DNA from 2 places in the Pseudoalteromonas sp. SG44-8 genome. Region 1 is predicted to be linked to the other one. Evidence: predicted binding sites of a transcription regulator. Region 1 holds the regulator's gene; the other holds the start of a gene.

Evidence for each region. The regulator MetJ, encoded in region 1, represses methionine synthesis genes. The targets are predictions, from matches to a motif close to TAGACGTCTAGACGTCTA.
Region 2: the regulator MetJ is predicted to act here: its motif matches at 1,910-1,927, upstream of metE (5-methyltetrahydropteroyltriglutamate--homocysteine S-methyltransferase).

Annotation. Positions count from the first base shown of each region.
Region 1 covers NZ_JACJEQ010000010.1:77,122-86,999, forward strand. The annotation lists gene priA (primosomal protein N') at 1-1,176, opposite strand, end outside; gene rpmE (50S ribosomal protein L31) at 1,410-1,622, shown strand; gene H5163_RS10375 (malic enzyme-like NAD(P)-binding protein) at 2,187-3,428, shown strand; gene metJ (met regulon transcriptional regulator MetJ) at 3,538-3,858, opposite strand; gene metB (cystathionine gamma-synthase) at 4,094-5,356, shown strand; gene metL (bifunctional aspartate kinase/homoserine dehydrogenase II) at 5,363-7,708, shown strand; gene H5163_RS10395 (penicillin-binding protein 1A) at 7,790-9,878, opposite strand, start outside.
Region 2 covers NZ_JACJEQ010000008.1:32,909-42,786, forward strand. The annotation lists gene metE (5-methyltetrahydropteroyltriglutamate--homocysteine S-methyltransferase) at 1-1,710, opposite strand, end outside; gene H5163_RS08740 (LysR family transcriptional regulator) at 2,000-2,887, shown strand; gene H5163_RS08745 (ElyC/SanA/YdcF family protein) at 2,940-3,704, shown strand; gene H5163_RS08750 (Nif3-like dinuclear metal center hexameric protein) at 3,739-4,491, opposite strand; gene H5163_RS08755 (hypothetical protein) at 4,642-5,013, shown strand; gene H5163_RS08760 (HPP family protein) at 5,047-5,520, opposite strand; gene H5163_RS08765 (TetR/AcrR family transcriptional regulator) at 5,620-6,201, shown strand; gene H5163_RS08770 (amidohydrolase family protein) at 6,248-9,430, opposite strand; gene H5163_RS08775 (M90 family metallopeptidase) at 9,538-9,878, opposite strand, start outside.

The DNA of each region.
Region 1 (9,878 bases):
AATCAGCTGAAATTTATTGTCGGTACTGGTTTGCGCACGTTGTGTTAGGCTCAGTAGTTGGTATTTATTATGAATTGCCTTATGCAAGGTTTCGAGCGCCGGGGTTGCTGAGCCTAAGATCAGCGGTATTTTATGTTGAAAAGCGCGGTATGCGGCTAAATCACGGGCATGGTAACGTAAGGTATCTTGTTGTTTAAATGAACCGTCATGTTCTTCATCAACAATGATCATACCAAGCTTTAAAAATGGTAAAAAGATACTCGAACGTGTACCAATCACAATTGCGCAACTGGCTTTTTCACAAAAGCGCCAAGTTTGTAAGCGTTCGTTATCGGTCAGTGCTGAATGCCACAGCATAATCGGCGTATCAGGAAAGCGACGACGAAATCGATTAACCGTTTGTGGCGTAAGGCCAATTTCAGGCACTAGTACGAGTGCTTGTTCACCGCGTTTTAAAACCTCTTCAAGGCATTGTAAGTAAACCTCGGTTTTACCACTGCCAGTGACACCTTCTAGTAAAAAGCTATTGAAACCGACCGCTTGATTAATGGTGGTACAGGCTACTGCTTGCTCTTTATTTAAAGTCGGCTTAGTGCCTACGGTGGGAAGTTGTTGTTGCCATTGGTTGTCGTGTTCAATCGTTTGGCTGATCAGCTCCTTGTTAAGTAAGCTGTCGATAGTTTTTTTACTAAACCCCAGCGCTTTTAATTCTGTAAGTGATGATTTACCCGAATCTGCCAGTTGTTTGAGTAAGCTTAGTTGGCTCTTTGCTTTTAAAGACGGTAATTTAGCGCCTTTTTCAGTTAGTGCCACCATACTAATACTGCTTTTATCTGGGCACAGTCCTTGACGCAGCGCGCCAGGCAGGGCGATATGAATTGTTTCACCTAGTGGGTAGCAATAATAGCGCGCAGTAAAACGCAATAATTCGATATGTCGCTCTGATAAAACGGCTTCATCATCAATCACTTCAAGCACTGCTTTAAGTTTATTAACCGGCACATCGGTGTTGGTTTTTAGCGCCAGTACTACCGCAACTTTGCGCTGATTACCAAATGGCACCCATACCCGCGCACCGACTTTAGGCATCACCGATAAACCATCGAGTTGCTCTGGAATGCGATAATCAAAGGTGCGATGCAACGGTACTTTTATAGCAACTTCAACAAAACTCATAACAACCCAAACAAGAACGAATAAGGGAGTTAATGTACTAAAATTATGGCTGAAAACCTACCTGCAAATATCTTCTTTAAAACTTTTGTTCATTTTATTAGCAAAAACGACATTTAAAGCTTGTAGCAAGTGGGGTTGTTGCTTAGAATACGCGTCCTAAATAATTTGTTTTAACGACGTATGGTGCCAGACTCCGGGTTTGGAGAGCGATGCGGCCTTAACTAGAGGTTTCTATGAAAGAAGGTATTCACCCTAAGTACGAAGTAATTTCAGCATCATGTTCATGTGGAAATAAATTCGAAACTCGTTCTACTCTGTGTAAAGACATTCACTTAGACGTATGTTCTGCGTGTCACCCGTTTTACACTGGTAAGCAAAAAGTTTTAGACACAGGTGGCCGTGTTGATCGCTTTAACAAGCGTTTCGGTTCACTTAGCAGCAAGTAATTCTTGTTGTTTTGTCGGAAAAAGCACCTTAGGGTGCTTTTTTTTATGCCTGCTATTTATTAAAAACACCGCCTTTTAGTCTTTATTTCTTGCTCTAGTGCTCCAGCTTTACGCATTCATTATGTTGTGACTATTTCCCACTTTTATATCCAGTATAGCGAGTAAATAACAGACAAATAGTGATTTGTTGACTATATTGTCATTCTCGTTAAAGCGATAAATTAAACGTTTTTGTCGGTAAAGTTAGGTCTTTTGCGGTTAAATGTTGTTAACGTCTTACTTTGATGGTTTTTAGTCATAGGCCATTATTTTTGCTTTAAAGCGTTGCATAATGAGCATTTTAAGATGGGTTTTTTGATGCTTTGTGGCGTTTTTATAGCCGAAAATTGAAGCTTTTTTGCAAAAAATGCTGACAAAACGCATAAAATTAACGGATATAGCATATAACAGGATAGACCTGATATTGCTTGAATTTAATTATAATATAGGTATCGTTCCCTATAAGATATAAGAACTGCTTACTCTCACTTTCAACTTAACTTACTTGCAGGATAAAATCGCGTTATGTCAGACTTTCGTGAACAAGCTTTACATTACCATTCGCACCCCGTTCCAGGAAAAATTAGCGTTGAGCTTACAAAGCCAGCTGAAACCGTACAGGATCTTGCACTCGCATACAGCCCCGGTGTTGCAGAACCGGTACGTGAAATAGCTGCTGATCCCGCTAATGCCTACAAATACACCGGTAAAGGCAATATGGTTGCGGTTATTACTAACGGCACCGCTATTTTAGGTTTAGGTAACTTAGGTCCATTGGCTTCAAAACCGGTTATGGAAGGTAAAGCGTTATTATTTAAACGCTTTGCGGGTCTAGATTCGATAGATATTGAGGTGAAACACAATACCACCGAAGATTTCATCAATACAGTTGCTAACATAGCTGATACGTTTGGCGGTATTAACTTAGAAGACATTAAAGCGCCAGAGTGTTTTGAAATAGAAAAAGCATTGATCGAGCGTTGTAGCATTCCAGTGTTCCACGACGATCAACACGGTACCGCGATTGTAACGGCTGCTGGTATGATCAACGCACTTGAAGTACAAGGCAAAGAAATCGAAGATGCGATTATCGTTTGTTTAGGAGCCGGTGCCGCAGCGGTTGCGTGTATGGAGCTACTGATCAAGTGTGGCGCATTGCGTGAACATATTTACATGTTAGATCGTAAAGGCGTTATTCATACTCGTCGTGATGATTTAAACGAGTACAAACAGTTATTCGCTAACAATACAGATAAGCGCACACTGCAAGATGTTATTGCTGATGCCGATGTATTTGTTGGTGTATCTGGCCCGAATTTACTTTCTCCTGACGATCTTAAGCTAATGGCTGATCGACCTGTAGTGTTTGCCTGTTCAAACCCAGATCCAGAAATCTCTCCAGTGCTTGCTCATGGTGCTCGCGATGATTTAATCATGGCAACGGGTCGTTCAGATTATCCAAACCAAGTTAACAACGTGCTGTGTTTCCCATTTATTTTCCGTGGTGCGCTAGATGTGCGTGCAAGCAAAATTAATGATGAAATGAAAATTGCTGCGGTTGACGCTATTCGTAGCATTGCTAAAGAACCAGTACCAGCGGAAGTATTAAAAGCGGCGGGTGTTGAGACACTTGAATTTGGTGCGCAGTATATTATTCCAAAACCGATGGATCCGCGTTTATTACCGCGCATTGCCAAAGCAGTAGCGCAAGCGGCAATTGATTCTGGTGTTGCACAAATTGATATGCCGGAAAACTACATGGAGTAGCTGCTTAGCTGCAATTGGTAATGGCACAATAATAAAAACCTCAGTAACTTACGTTACTGAGGTTTTTTTGTAGCCCATTCCTGAAGCAGGAATATATACAAATGATAACTTAATCTTCGTTGAGTACAGGTACTTCGAGACCCATTTCAAGCATGATTTTTTTCACTTCTTCAGGCACTTTCTCTGGATTATCTTTACGTAAATCTTCATCGTTTGGCAGTGGTTGGCCAGTAAATGCGTGTAAAAATGCTTCACAAAGTAATTCGCTATTTGTTGCATGGCGAAGATTATTAATTTGACGACGAGTACGCTCATCAGTCAAAACTTTTAATACATTTAGCGGGATCGAAACGGTGATCTTTTTAACTTGTTCTGATTTTTTCCCGTGTTCTGCGTATGGGTGAATATATTCACCATTCCATTTAGCCATAGGATGTATCGTTGCCTCAGGTTGTTAATTGTTTGCGCGACCTTTTGCAGCGCAAAGATGGCGAAATTCTATCGTGTTAAAAAAGATAGTCAAATACTTGTTTTTTAGCCATCTAGCGGCTTAAATGTTTTTACTTCTAATCTTGCGGCTAAAACCGCATAAATGCTTTGACTTATTAAATTTGATCCTCTAACCTTTTAGACGTCTAAACATCCATTTAATTGTAGGTGACGGTATGAGTCAAAAGAATAAAGCAACCATTGCAGTACGCAATGGTATTGATGCAGATAAACATCACGGCGCGGTTGTGCCTCCCATTCATTTATCGACCACCTACTCATTTGCTGATTTTGATAAAAAGCGCCAATATGATTATGGCCGTAGCGGCAACCCAAACCGTGATTTACTCGCTGAAACGCTCGCTAAGCTTGAAGGTGGCGCTAAGGGGATTATCACTGCAACGGGCATGGCTGCGGTGCATTTAGCTACTCAGCTGCTAAACAGTGACGATACTTTAGTGATCCCACATGATTGCTATGGCGGTAGTTACCGCTTATTCACCTCACTTGAAAAGCGTGGCTTATTAAAGTTAGTGGTTTTAGATTTAACTAAATCTGAAAATCATCAAAAAATTCTTGAGATAAAACCAAAGCTAATTTGGATTGAAACACCGAGTAATCCTATCTTACGGTTAACCGATATTAAAGCGATCACCACGATTGCTAAGCAGTGCGGTGCGTTGGTTGGTGCCGATAACACATTTTTATCACCTGCTTTGCAAAACCCAATTGAGTTTGGTGTTGATATTGTGGTGCATTCGACCACTAAATATATTAACGGTCACTCAGATGTTGTTGGTGGTGCGGTGATCGCCGCTACCCAAGAGTTGGGTGATGAGCTTGCTTGGTGGGCTAATAACATTGGCATTACCGGTGCCCCGTTTGATAGCTACTTAACGTTACGTGGTTTACGTACTTTGAATGTTCGTTTACGTCAGCATCAAGAAAATGCCTTTATTATTGCCCAATATCTAGAAAACTCCCCTTATGTAAGCCAAGTATATTACCCTGGATTAGTATCTCATCCACAGCATGAACTCGCTAAACAGCAGCAACGTGGTTTTGGTGGCATGGTAAGCTTTGATATCAAAGGTGATATTAATGATGCTGCAGAATTTTTGACCAGCTTAGAAGAATTTAGCTTAGCTGAGTCATTAGGTGGGGTTGAGAGTTTGATTTGTCACCCTGCAACTATGACCCACGCAGGTATGGAGGCAACTGCTCGTCTTGCTGCGGGAGTAGGTGATACCCTGATCCGTATTTCGGTGGGCATTGAAGATGTAAAAGATTTAATCGCTGACTTAGATCGTGTATTCAATAAAGTGAAACCAGGTCAAGCTCAGCACGGCGCAAAAGTAATCGCTTCCTCTGTTCAACAACAAGATGATGAGCAATCAAGCTCATTTAAACTGACTCCTGCACATACGGCTTTGTGGTAATAAAAAATGGTAAATATAGTTCATAAATTTGGTGGTTCTAGCCTTAGTTCTGCAGAGCGTTATCAGGCCGTAGCAAATATTATTCTAGCCCATACGGAAGCCGGTGATTGTGTGGTGGTATCCGCAGCCGGTAAAACTACTAATACGTTAGTTACGCTATGGCAGAGTTACCAGCAAGGTGATCAACAGGCAGTGAGTGATATTTTATTGCAGCTTGATAATCATCAACGTACTTTGATCGAGCAGTTATTGAGTCCAGCAGCGCGACATACGGCATTAAACGTATTAGAACAAGAGCTAGCCTTAATTGCACAGCAAACTCAACAGCAAAGCTTACAGGAAGCCGCATTGCTTGCTCACGGTGAAGTTTGGTCGGCACGATTATTGGCTAGCTATTTAAAACAGTTAAATGTTGCAGCTCAAGATGTTGATGCTCGTCAATTGTTTACCCTTAATGATGGGCAATTATTACATCAAAAAAATCAACAAGCCTGTGCCGAGTTAATTTCAGCCAATTGCATTAATATTGTTACTGGTTTTATAGCCGCTGATTGCCAAGCAAATACAGTTACTTTGGGGCGCAATGGCAGTGATTACAGCGCGACTTTGTTAAGCAGTTATTGTCATGCTAGTCAGGTATCAATTTGGACTGATACCCAAGGGGTGTTTAGTACCGACCCTCGTAAAGTAAAAAAAGCGATTAAGTATTCTAAAGTATGTCGTGGCCAAGCAAACTTACTGGCGCGTTTGGGCAACCCAGTGTTACATGCTAAAACTCTCTCGCCATTAAAAAATACTGATATCAAATTAGTCGTTCGCAGTAGTTACGACAGCGAAGCTAGCGCGACAGAAATTGTCAAAGAAGGTTACAGCAAAGCTAAGCGTTTTATCACTACCTTAGAAAATATTGATTTACTGCGTATTGATCAGCTGCGTGGCGGTGAAATTGGCGAATTAAGTCAGCTTATTCAACACAGCTTGCATCATTTTATTAAAAACGGCGATACCTACTTACTAGTGCCGGCAGCAGCGACTCATCAGGTGGTGAGTCATTTGCAAGGGCGCGCTAATATTATTGAGTCGAACTTACATGGTTGCGCTGTTGTGGCGCCACGAAATGATGTAGCGCAATTATTTGAACAAGCAACGCAAGTGCTTAGTGAGCAAAGTTTAGTGCCGCGCTTTAGCCATCAAGACGCAGACTACATATTACTACTAACGGATCAATCTATTGATAGTGATGTATTGACCTTATTGCATGATAAGTTGATTAACAAAGGCCAAGAGCTTGCCATTATTGTTGCTGGCCTTGGTAATGTTGGTGAAGTATTTATTGAGCAACTAAGTCAGCAGCTTAATCGTTTGCAGCAACACTTCAGCGTTAAGCTGGTTGGTTTATTACGCTCGCGCTCTATGTTGTTCAGCCCAAGTGGTATCGTGCTTGAGCAATGGCAGTCACAGTGGCAAAACGAAGCAATAGATTACCAAGAAGCTGATTTACTGACACGTATCAGCGAACTCGATTACGAACACAAAGTGCTGATTGATATTACTGCTAGTGAAGCGTTTAGTAAGCTTTACCCGGCGTTTGTTAATTTAGATTGTCACCTGATCAGTGCTAATAAATATGCGGGCACTGCAAATAATGACTGGTATCAAAATTTACGCCGTAATTTAGCTGAACGTAACTTACTATGGCGTTATAACACCAGTGTTGGTGCGGGTTTACCAATTAATTTTGCGTTAGCTGATTTACAAAACAGTGGCGACAGTATTACCCATATTGAAGGCGTGTTCTCAGGCACTTTATCGTGGTTGTGTAGCAGTTATGATGGAAGTGTGGCGTTTTCCGATTTAGTGTTGCAAGCGCAGCAAATGGGTTACACCGAGCCTGATCCACGAGAAGATTTATCAGGGCGTGATATGCAGCGCAAACTGCTTATTTTAGCCCGTGAATTAGGGCTCACCTTAGAGCTTGATGAGATTGGCTTAACACCGTTGATGCCAGAGCAACTAGCGCAAGGTGATTGGCAGTCTTTTTTAGCTAATAAGCAGTTGCTTGATGACTTTATTGCTGAAAAAGCGCAGTTAGCTGCCAAAGAAAACAAAGTACTGCGTTATACCGGTGCGTTAACAATTGCTGATGGCAAAGTAACCGCTAAAGTCGGTTTGGCTTATGCAACACAGGGTGATGCCTTAGCTAACTTAACTCCAGGTGATAATATCTTTGTTATCAACAGTCAGTGGTATAGCGATAATGCGTTGGTGATCCAAGGTCCTGGTGCAGGCAAAGAAGTTACCGCAGCAGGCGTGCATTCTGATTTATATTGGTTAATACAAAACTTAAAATGAGCTCTGAGTTTGTAAAATAAAAAAAGCGCCGATTGGCGCTTTTTTTATGTAGCAGCGATTTTATATCGCGACATAGTAATATTAAAACAGCTCTTCTTCTGTTTTAGTCTCTTCTTCAAAAACGTTTTCTACATGCTGCATCACATACTTAGTGGGCGAGGTGCCTTTTTCAAAGTATTCAAAGCGACTAGTGTAATCGTTCTTTTGACTCAAGAGTCCCGTTGCTAGATCGATTCGTACCGACACTAATCCTTCAGGTGGCTCGATTGGTGCTTCTGGCTTATCTTTGAGTGCTACTCGCATAAAGTCAATCCATGCCGGTTGAGCTGTTTTAGCACCAGATTCTGCACCAGAGATCTGGGTATTATTCATGTTGTTGTTATAAGTCGAGCGACCAAGCGGGTTACCTGGATTATCAAATCCAACCCAGACCGAGGTCATAACATTACGGTTAAAGCCGCTAAACCAAGTATCGACAGAGTCATTAGTAGTACCCGTTTTACCGGAAAGATCGCGACGATCTAATACCTGAGCACGCCAACCGGTTCCACTCCAACCCGTTTTATGGGCCCAACTACCGCCCCCCCAAATTGCGCTATTCATCGCATCAGCTATCAAAAACGCGTTTTGTTTAGATATGATGCGCGGCGCACAATGATTTGCTGTTTGGCTGGTATTTAACCCTGTAGTGGACTCAAATTGAGTCATTGTTAGCTGAGGCGTAACAGGATCACACGCTAATAATGGTTTTGTTTTAAATAACACATTACCTGCAGAGTCTTGAATCTCATTAATAAAATAAGGGGTGATCAAATGACCGCCATTGGCAAATGTGCTCATGCCACGGGCAAGCTCTAAAGGAGTGATTGACGCACTACCTAAAGCTAGCGATTCACTGCGATTGATATCATTATTTTGAAAGCCAAATTTTAATAGGTGATCAGCTGTGCGCTGCAAGCCTACACCGCGCAGTAAGCGCACCGAAATAACGTTTTTCGATTGTGCTAAAGCACGACGAATACGGATTGGGCCGTTATATACCGCAGGGCTGTTTTTTGGTCGCCATGCAACCCCTAGGCTCTTGTCCCATTGATTGATTGGCGCATCATTTAAAATAGACGCTAAGGTATAACCATTATTCAGCGCCGCAGAATAAATAAACGGCTTAATGTTAGAGCCGACCTGACGTTTTGCTTGCACGGCTCGGTTATATTGGCTTTGTTCAAAGCTATAACCGCCAACAATTGCTTTAATGCGACCATCATTCGGATCCAGCGATACTAATGCACTTGAGGCTTCAGGTAATTGGCTGAGTAGATAACTGCCATCGTCATTTTTACGTAGCCAAATTTGCTCACCTGGATTGAGTATGTCAGCAGCTGTTTTTGGTGGGAAACCTTGACGGTAACGCGTAATGTATTTGCGCGCCCATTTGAGATTATCCCAGTCTAGAGTGACTTGCTCACCACTTTTTAATAACACTGTTGCCGTTTGCTCTCCTACAGACAAAACTGCTGCCGTTAATAGCGGGGCAATTTCTTTTACCGGCTCAAGCTTTGCTAAAATTTCACTAGAGCTTAGGGCAGGTTGCGTTTCAAAATCCCACAGTTGCTGCTCTGGGCCACGATAGCCATGGCGCATATCGTATGCATGGAGATTATCAACGAGTGCTTTTTGCGCTGCGGCTTGTACGTCAGATTCAACACTGGTGTAAACTTTAAAGCCGGTATTATATGCTTTTTCGTAGCCATAACGAGCGACCATTTCTGCACGCACCATTTCAGATATATAAGGCGCATATAAGTCTATTTCGGCACCATGAAATTTTGCCGTAATTGGTTCTTGAGAGCTCTGGTTGTAGTCTGCTTGAGAGATATAACCTTCATCAAGCATACGTCTGAGTACCACATTACGGCGTGCCTTGGCGCGAACTGGGTTTCTGATCGGATTTAAAGCTGAAGGCGCTTTTGGTAAGCCTGCAATCATTGCCATTTGCGCTAAAGTTAACTCGTTTAGTTGCTTACCATAATAGACTTGTGCAGCGGCTCCGATACCAAAAGCACGATTACCTAACTCTATTTTATTTAGGTATAAAGCGAGTATTTCATCCTTGGTAAGTAAGTTCTCAATGTGTAACGCAATGAAGATCTCTTTTACTTTACGAATATAG
Region 2 (9,878 bases), on a different contig from region 1:
TAAATCATCACGAATGAATGACCAAAACAGAATAGTTACAGGACCTGTTAGCATGCCTTTCATTTTCTTACTCGTCAGCGACTGTGCGTATTTTGTCCACTGAACCGTCATCGCTTGTTCACGTGATACATCCCCCCAAATTACAGGTGGTTTCACACATCGCGAGCCGTAGCTTTGCACCCAACCAAACTGGGTAAAAGCAAAGCCTTCTAATAGTTCAGCAAAGTATTCAACCATGTCATTACGCTCCGCTTCGCCGTGCACTAACACATCTAAATCAAGCGCCTCTTGCTCTTCAACAGCGTAACGAATTTCTGCTTTCATTTGCCTTTGATAATCATCCGCAGATAATTCACCGGCTTTATAATCACGGCGTGCTTGACGAATTACTTGAGTTTGTGGAAATGATCCTATCGTGGTGGTCGGCAGTAGCGGTAAATTAAGTGCTGCATGTTGTTTTTCAATACGTTGGGAAAATGCATGATTACGCTTACCGTCTTTTGCGGTGAGTGCAGTTACACGCTTTTGTACAGCTGTATTATTTACACGAGTAGAGGTTAAGCGTGCTTTAATAGGTGCTGAATAAGCAACGAGCTCACTGCTATCATTGCTTTCAAGCGCGGCTTTTAATAATGACAACTCTTGGCCTTTTTGTTTTGCAAATGCAAGCCATGAACAAAGCTCATCATCGAGCTTTTCTTCTTGCTCTAAATCAACCGGTGTATGCAGTAAAGAACAAGATGGAGCAAGCCATAGATTATCACCGCGCTTTAGCGCAATGTCTTTTATGCTATTAAATACAACCTCTAAATCAGTACGCCAAATATTACGGCCATTTACTACGCCTAATGATAAAACTTGATCTGTACTTAATAATATATCTAGTTTTGCAACATCAACATTTGTTGCAACACAATCAAAATGTACGCCATCAACAGGGTAACCTGCAATATCATCAAAGTAGGCAGTGACTGAGTCAAAATAACTAGCAAGTAACAACTTCACGCCTTGACCTGCAAGTGCACGAAAGCTTGTTTTTAATGCCTCTTGATAATCTTCTGTCAGCTCTAAACCTAATATAGGCTCATCAACCTGTACCCATTCAATCCCTTGCTGCGCTAATTTAGCGAACACGTGTTGATAAACAGCTAATAGTTTTTCAAGTAAGCTAAGTTTATCAAACTCCTCACCTGCACATTTTGCTAAGTAAAGATAAGTGACTGGGCCGACCAATACTACTTTTGCATTGTGCCCCAATGCTTGTGCTTGAGTAACTTGCTCGAATAACTCAGTCCAGGTTAGTTGAAACTGCTGATCATGAGTTAGCTCTGGAACTATGTAATGATAATTAGTATTAAACCACTTTGTCATTTCGCTTGCTGCACATGAACAACCGCTTGGTGCGCGACCACGCCCAATACGAAATAATGTATCAAGATCAATGCTACCATCCGCTTTTTGATGACGCTTGGGCACTGCGCCAATCAATAAAGAGGTAGATAACACATGGTCATACCAAGCAAAGTCACCTACCGGTAATAAATCAATCCCAGCATCTGCTTGAAGAGCCCAATTTTCTGCGCGGATCGTCTTACCTTGTTCAAGCAACTGCGCTTGGCTGATTTTACCAGCCCAGTATGATTCTACTGCAAATTTTAGTTCACGCTTTCTACCTATGCGAGGAAAACCTAAGTTATGTAATTGTGCCATGTTGAAATTCCCTTCCAGCTGTTTAGATAGCTAAAACCATAAACCTATACCTGACATCAAACAATTGATGCTTCCTCAGTTTCAACTTGAGGTAAATTCATGGAAATATTTTTTTGCAAACTCAAAAAATATAATGACAACGCTGTCAAATATGATGCCATAGTATATTTGTAAATTTCACGTAAAAAAATGGGGTTTATAGCCATCTAGACGTTGATGCATCTTAATTTAAGGCGTATTATGGCTGTAATCTGAGTTAAACTCACCTTTACCATGAGAATTATTAAAGATGATTGATGTAAAACACTTAAAGACCATCGCAACCTTGAAAGAAACCGGTTCCTTGGTAAATACTGCGCGCGAATTATTTTTGACTCAATCCGCTTTGTCTCATCAAATCAAAGATTTAGAAAACAAACTTGATTGCCAACTATTTGAACGTAAAACTCAACCGGTGCGCTTTACCCCACAAGGTATGCTATTACTTGAACTTGCCAGCGAAGTACTCCCGCGTGTTGAAGCAACCAAATGCCGTTTAAAAGAAAGTCTTAATCAACCAATTTCACAATTACGACTTAGTGTTGAATGCCATGCTTGTTTTCATTGGTTATTACCAACAATTAAAGAATTCAATAACTTTTGGCCTGATATCAAAGTTGATTATGAGCGCGGCTTTAGTTATGACGCTATTCCTGATCTGCTCAGTGATGAATTAGATTTAGTACTCACTTCAGACATTCGTGAACCAGATAAACTTGAATACGCACATTTATTTGATTTTAAACTTAAATTAATTGTTGCTCCTGATCATGAACTAGCGAAAAAAGCCTATGTAACGGCACTTGATTTGAAAAACGAGACGATTATTTCGTACCCTATTCCACGAGAGCGTCAGGATATCTTCAAACATTTTATTCAAAATGCACGTTTTGATGGCACCTTGAAAACCGTAGATCAGGGCTTGCTCATTTTTCAGCTTGTCAGTGCCGGAATGGGGGTTGCAGCATTACCGGATTGGTTAGTAACACCATATGAAAGCCAAGGACTCATTAAGTCGATTCCATTAGGCGCACTGGGATTAACCCGTCCAATGTATTTAGCCATGAAAAAGAATATGAAAGATAACCCAGTGTATCGCCACTTTTTAAATACCTGTAAGTTAAATAACGGTCGATAAAATAGGTTTAACCCAGTAGCATACAGAAAACCCCTTTATGTGTGCTACTGTGATGTTTGAACTGAAAAAAATCCTCGGTGCAATGCTGATGCCATTGCCTCTGTTTGCTCTACTGTGCTTTGTTTGCTTATTAATCGCACTGCGTACCAAGAAAGTCAGCGTATTTATTGGTTTAATCGCAATCACCAGTTTATTGCTGATTAGTACCCCTTTTATTGGTCAAAAAATAATTGCTCCAAATTCACAGTTAAAGTATATTTTTGATACAAGTAAACAGCCGATACTCGATAAAATAGTGGTACTTGGTTGTGATATAAATCCTAACCCAAAACTTAACGCCAATAGCCAACTTGGTAATTGTGCTAAAAGCCGCCTAATCGAAGGTATGCGCTTAGCATATGTGTACCCACAAGCTCAACTTATTGTTTCAGGTGGCGGTTACAATAAAGTGACCAACAGTAGTTTGATGCAACAAACCGCGATAAGTTTAGGTATTGATGCGCAGCGTATTAAACAAAATCCTACGGCTATGGATACCGCCGATGAAGCACGGCTTTTAGCACCTGCTCTAGTTGATTTTAAAGTTGCACTGGTAACTTCGGCAAGTCACATGGCACGAGCAAAAGATCTATTTAATAGCCAAGGCGTTGATGTTATTCCCGCCGCCACTGATTTTTACGATTTCTCAGCGTGGCCTCATCACAAACAATATATTCCGAGTGTTGAAGTATTAAAGGCAGTCACAAGTTATTGGCATGAAGTAATCGGTAGTACGTGGATAAGTGTGCGCCGCTGGATTGATCCAGAAGCGCTTTAACATCTCACTCACTTAAAGTGAAGTAGCTGGCAACTCAAACTGGGTTGTCTATATCAATAAAGGTTACATCAAAGCCATGTTGCTCAGCCAATAACTCACCGAGCGCTTTTATGCCATAGCGTTCGGTGGCGTGATGGCCTGCGGCAAAAAAATCGATCTTTTGCTCACGAGAACTGTGAATGGTCTGCTCTGAAGCCTCGCCTGTTAAATAGGCATCAATCCCCTGGCTAGCAGCCAAATCAATATAACCTTGACCACCTCCAGTACACCAAGCGATGGTCTCAATTAGCTCATCACGTACTAGGCTAACTAAAGGTTCACGAGCGAGCACTGTTGATATTTTTTGTGCAAATTGCTCACCACTCATTGGGATTTTTAAACGCCCTTTGACTGCGACACTATTTGCTACAGGCTCCAAACCATCGAGTATTTCTAAATCAAGTAGCTGTGCTAATTGCGCGTTATTACCGATTGCTGGATGCACATCAAGAGGTAAATGATAGGCAAATAAATTGATATCATGATTAAGTAACGCAGCTATGCGACGCTTTTTCATACCGGTAATAGGTTGCGCTTCACCTTTCCAGAAGTAACCATGATGAACCAATATTGTATCTGCGCCATGTGCAATTGCAGCATCGATTAATGCTTGACTAGCAGTGACACCTGTAACAATTTTTTTAATCTGTTCACGTCCTTCGACTTGTAGCCCATTTGGGCAAAAGTCTTGAATAGAATCAGGTCTTAAAATGGTATTTAGTAATTGGTTAAATTCTCTGCGCTGCATTTTTTTATTCCAGATTAGCGTTAAATTTTGTGCAAATTTTGGCGTTTATAGGGCTAAAATGGAAGGAAAATCGTAAAAAATTGAAAAGTAAGTCAAAAATAGGTATAAATAAATATTCTCAATCTGTGTTTACAACGTATAGGGCCTCTGATGAGCAAACTAGACAAAACAGAAGTATTAAATGCCTTTGAAGCAGCATACCAAGCAGCCAATGGTAAGAAACCTGAAATCACCAGCAAACCTGGTTGGTACAGCATCGACGGCGGCAAAAACTTGCGCCTTGCAGAAGTTGCTGAATTAACAGAGCAGCTAACTTCAGGCGATACGTCTGCACAACCTGCAGCAACAGCACCTGCTAAGAAAACTAAAACTAAATCAGCAGTGCCAGCTAAAGCAGCTGTTAAAAAACCACCATTTACTATAACAACAGCTAATGAAGAAGGTTACACTGCCGAAGAGTTTTGGATTGTGTACCTAGCTAAAAAAGATCACGATTGCCGCTTACCTCGCGGTGTTGTGTAATAACTTTAGACTCATAGCATAAAAAAACCGCTTTTAAGCGGTTTTTTTATGGCCAACAACGTTGAGTTTTGTATTCAACCACCCTGATATATACCCACAGATAACAATAAACACGGTACCAACAAGAACTGGCATAATCAAAAAGTCCCAACTTTGACCACTGACCATAATCAAAATAGGGTTGGCCCCTGCTGCAGGATGTATGGTGTTAGTCAACATCATTACGGTCACAGCTAATCCAGTCGCAATAGCAATACTGATCGGATCCACGCCTATAAAACTAATAAAAGCCAAACCTATCACGGCAGTGATGAAATGCCCTACAATAACATTTTTTGCTTTTGCTAAAGGGCTGTTTGGTACACCAAACACCAGTACCGCAGTTGCGCCAAATGGTGCCATAAGCCATACACCATAATTCCCTAAACTTTCTAAATATGCTAATACCGAAAGTGTCAGTGCTGAAAAGATACCCGCGATAACGGCTTTGTAAAATACATCATTCATTAATATTACTTCCTTCAGCGGTAGACCGACTTGTCTACATTTAGATGATAGACAATTCGGTCTACTTATGTCAAGCTTACTTTTTGACTAGGAGCAACCATGGATAAACGTACCCAGATAATTAATACCGCACTCAGTGCGTTCTATCAAAGAGGGATCCATGCGGTAGGCATTAATGAAATACTTAAAGAAGCAGGTGTTGCAAAAAAAACGCTTTATAATCATTTTGTCAGTAAAGATGAGTTGATCTGTGCGTGTTTAGAGCTCAGAGATCAGCGCTTTAATCAGTGGTTGTATGAACAATTAGAAAACTGCAATACCCCCTTCGAAGTGGCTGATGCACTTTTTAGCGCACTCTCCGCTTGGATAGACAATAAAGTCTCTGAGCTTGGACCTTTTAATGGCTGTTTTTTTATTAATACCGCAGCGGAGTTTCCACACAGCGAGCACCCTATCGCGATGCTTTGCAAAGCACACAAAGAATCAGTTTTACAGTTATTGTTCGATAAACTCTCACACACAGAACAACTTAAAGGTCAGTTAGAAAAAACCATACAGTTAGCACAATTATTAATGACCTTAAAAGAAGGTATGATCTGTCAGGCTAGAGTGACGCACTCCAGTAATACACTAATGCAAGACCCAGTATTATTACGCCAACTTATAGCAAGTAGCATATAAAAAAAGCGGCTATTCAGCCGCTTTTGATTGTTTATAACACTAATAATTACTTATCTTCAAAGTACAATTTGTCGCGTGCTTTTTTGCCAACTTCATTCATAGTCGCGGCATCAAATAACCGACCGTTGATCATCGTATAATCAACTTTATCTGTATCACGAATATTAGTCAGTGGATTACCATCGATCACCATTAAGTCAGCCAGTTTACCGACTTCCAATGAGCCGATATTCTGATCAAGGCCGATGTACTTGGCCGGATCAAGCGTCGCCGCACGAATAGCTTCCAGTGGACTCATACCACCTTGAGCAAACATCCAAATCTCCCAGTGCGCTGCAAGGCCTTCGCGCTGACCATGTGCACCTAGATTCACTAAAACACCTAAATCTTGTAGCTCTTTTGCTACCCGTGCATTGTTAAAGTGATTATAGTGGTGATCGGGTGCTTTAACACGGCGCATTGAACGTGGTAGTAATTGGTTTTTTGGCACAAATTTACTTAAGCGCGGGTGATTCCACACATCAGTCTTATCATACCAATAGTTTTCTCCCCAGATGCCCCCATATGCCACACCAAGTGTTGGCGTGTAGCCTACATCACTTTGTGACCAAAGCTGCTTGATATCATCATAAATATTCGCCACGGGAATTGAGTGCTCAATGCCCGTATGACCATCAACCACCATCGTTAAATTATGCTGTAATAATGAACCACCTTCTGGCACCACCATCATTTCAAGCTCTCGGCCAGCTTCAATTACTTGTTGGCGTTGTTCACGTCGTGGTTGGTTGTATGATTTAACACTAAACGCGCCAACTTTCTTTAATCGCTCTAAGTGAAATTTAGCATCATCTAACGAATCAATGTGTGATGTATAACCTGGCATATTGGCACCATATAAAATAGTACCGGTTGAGAAAATACGTGGGCCTACAATAGTCCCCGCTTTTTGCATTTCGCTGGCTGTAAAAATCTCTGTTGTATCGTTTGATGGATCGTGAATTGTCGTGACGCCTAACGATAGGCCCGCTAAGTTTTTCCAATTTTGCTCAGGAATGATCTCATCGCTGCCTTGTGAACCATGCGCATGCGCGTCAACAATTCCTGGCATAATTGTTTTGCCAGATACATCAATTACCTGTGCGCCTTTTGGAATGTTAATATCAGCAGCTGTGCCAACGGCTTTAATATGTTTACCATCGGTTAATAGTATTCCATTTTCAATGACTTGCTCACCTTTCATGGTAATAATACGTGCGCCCGTTAAAGCTATCATGCCTTTTGGTTCAGCCATTTTGCTACTAAAGCCAATGTTATCGCCACTTTTTACTTTGAAGTCAGCGTCATCCGCTTTATTGATATCAAATAAACCTGCCAAACTTGCATGATAAAGCTCTGGGCCTAGCGTCCAATACAGTTTATCGCTGCTGGCGCTCCAGCTGATATTCTCACCGGCACGAACAGATAACTGCTCAATCGGAAATTGGCTGTCTTTAGGACCAATATTAATGGTTTTACCACTTTGCACTAATGGCGTAACAAACACTTTAAAACGTTCAGCAAAAGCGAGGTACTTGCCATCAGGCGATACTCTAAACTCAGTAGCATGCTCTGACTCATAAAGCTTAGTGATTTTTTTCGAATCAAGTTCAACCACACTTAGCGTTGGCTTAGGCCATGGGCTCATCACAAAAACTCGATCATTAGCTGATGCAAACTGCGGCTGATAACCACTTTTAGAAATCAACTCAGCTTTCCCGCCTTTGCTACTCACTGCATAAATACCCGGATGCAGTGACCAATCAGGGTTTAAGATGCTGCCTCCTGAGGCTTTACGGTACACCACTGTTTTGCCATCAGGGCTGAATGTTGGCTCAACATATTTACCTGGCTCTGTGGTAATATCATCACCGCGACCACTGCGCGCAGAGACAACTCGAACAGCACCCTGTTCGTTATCATCCCAGGTTACATAAACTATTTTTTTACCATCACGGGAAAACTGCGGGAACAACTCAAAGTGGTCATCTTGTTTAGTTAAACGCTTTATTTTTCCTGACTCTAAATCGCGTTTATAAATATGTCCTAGCGCTTCAAAAATTGCTGTTTCACCATCCGGCGAAATCTGTACATTACGCAACATTTTTACAGCAAATTCATCGCTATCAATGTTTTGTGTAAAACGCACTGCTTGTTGAATTTTTTTACTGGTTTTTACTTCAAATGGTACGGTTTCTACATCGCCATCTTGCACATCAAGTTTATGAATAGTACCGCCAGCCCAAAATACCAGTTGGTTATTATCTGGTGTCCATGCAATGGTTGGATACACGCCATGAATAGCCCAAGTCTCTTGCATATCACGTTCAAGCTTGTCATATAGCTTAGTATGCTTACCGCTGGTTAAGTCATATAGGTAGAGGCTAGTTTGAAAATCATCTCGTTTAATATACGCAAGCTTCTTACCGTCTGGCGACGGGGTTGGTCTAATCGCGCCGCCCATACCATCAATAATCGTTTCTATCTCACCCGTTTCGCGATCGTAACGCTTGATTTTATAAATGCCAGCAACCGAATCTTTTGAATAATGAAAGGTTTTACCCGGCGTCGCATCATGTGAAAAATAAACATATCGGCCATCAGGTGAAAACATCGGCTCACCTAAATCTTTTTGATCATTCTCACGTTTAGTGAGTTGTACACCTTTGCCACCCGCTTTATGATAAAGCCATACTTCACCTGCGCCTAATGAACGGCTCGCTGTAAAATGCTTACGAGCAACAATATAGTCGCCGTCGGGACTCCATGCGGGGCTGTTCAATAAGCGAAACGTTTCATCGGTTACCGCGGTTTGATTCTCACCGTTTAAATCCATCAACCAGATATTATCGCCGCCACCTTGATCAGAGGTAAACGCAATATGTTTACCATCAGGACTAAAACGCGGTTGCATTTGCCATGCGATATCAGAGGTCAGTTGAGTGGCAGTGCCACCAGCCATCGGCATAGTGTAAATATCGCCCAGCAAATCAAACACAATGGTTTTGCCATCAGGACTGACATCGATATTCATCCAAGTGCCTTGAGAGACACTTATATTAGCATCAACAAATTGCCCTTGTGGCGCATCCACTTGCCATTTTTTGTCATCATTATCTTGTGCCTGAGCCTGACCATATAGCGCCAGTGACACAGCTACAGCCATTGCTGTATGAAGCATTTTTTTCATCGCCTTCTCGCTTATTTTTATTGCGGTTTTTCATCTTATAAACATGATTGCAACAAAAACGGCAGCAACTTACCAGCGATATCTGATAAAGCGTCGTTATTTGGCGGTTAATGCCATTTTATTGGATCAAACTGATAATAGCCGACCAATAAATTGTATATTTCAGGATCATAATGGCGCAGCTCACTGGGCTTTTCGAGAAAAGTTTCGGTGATCACGGCAAAAAATTCGGCTTCATTTGTTGCACCATAACTATGAATAACATGCGGCATATTATACGCAACATGCGTTTTTAACTGATTATAAGCGCGGCTAAAAACACGCCCCCACTGTTTATAATCTACTTCTTTAGCTAATATAGGCGTGCCTGTGGTTTTACCTGTTTCTTGATCGAGTTGGTGAGCAAATTCATGAAACACTAAATTATGTCCGTCACTGGGTAAGCGGT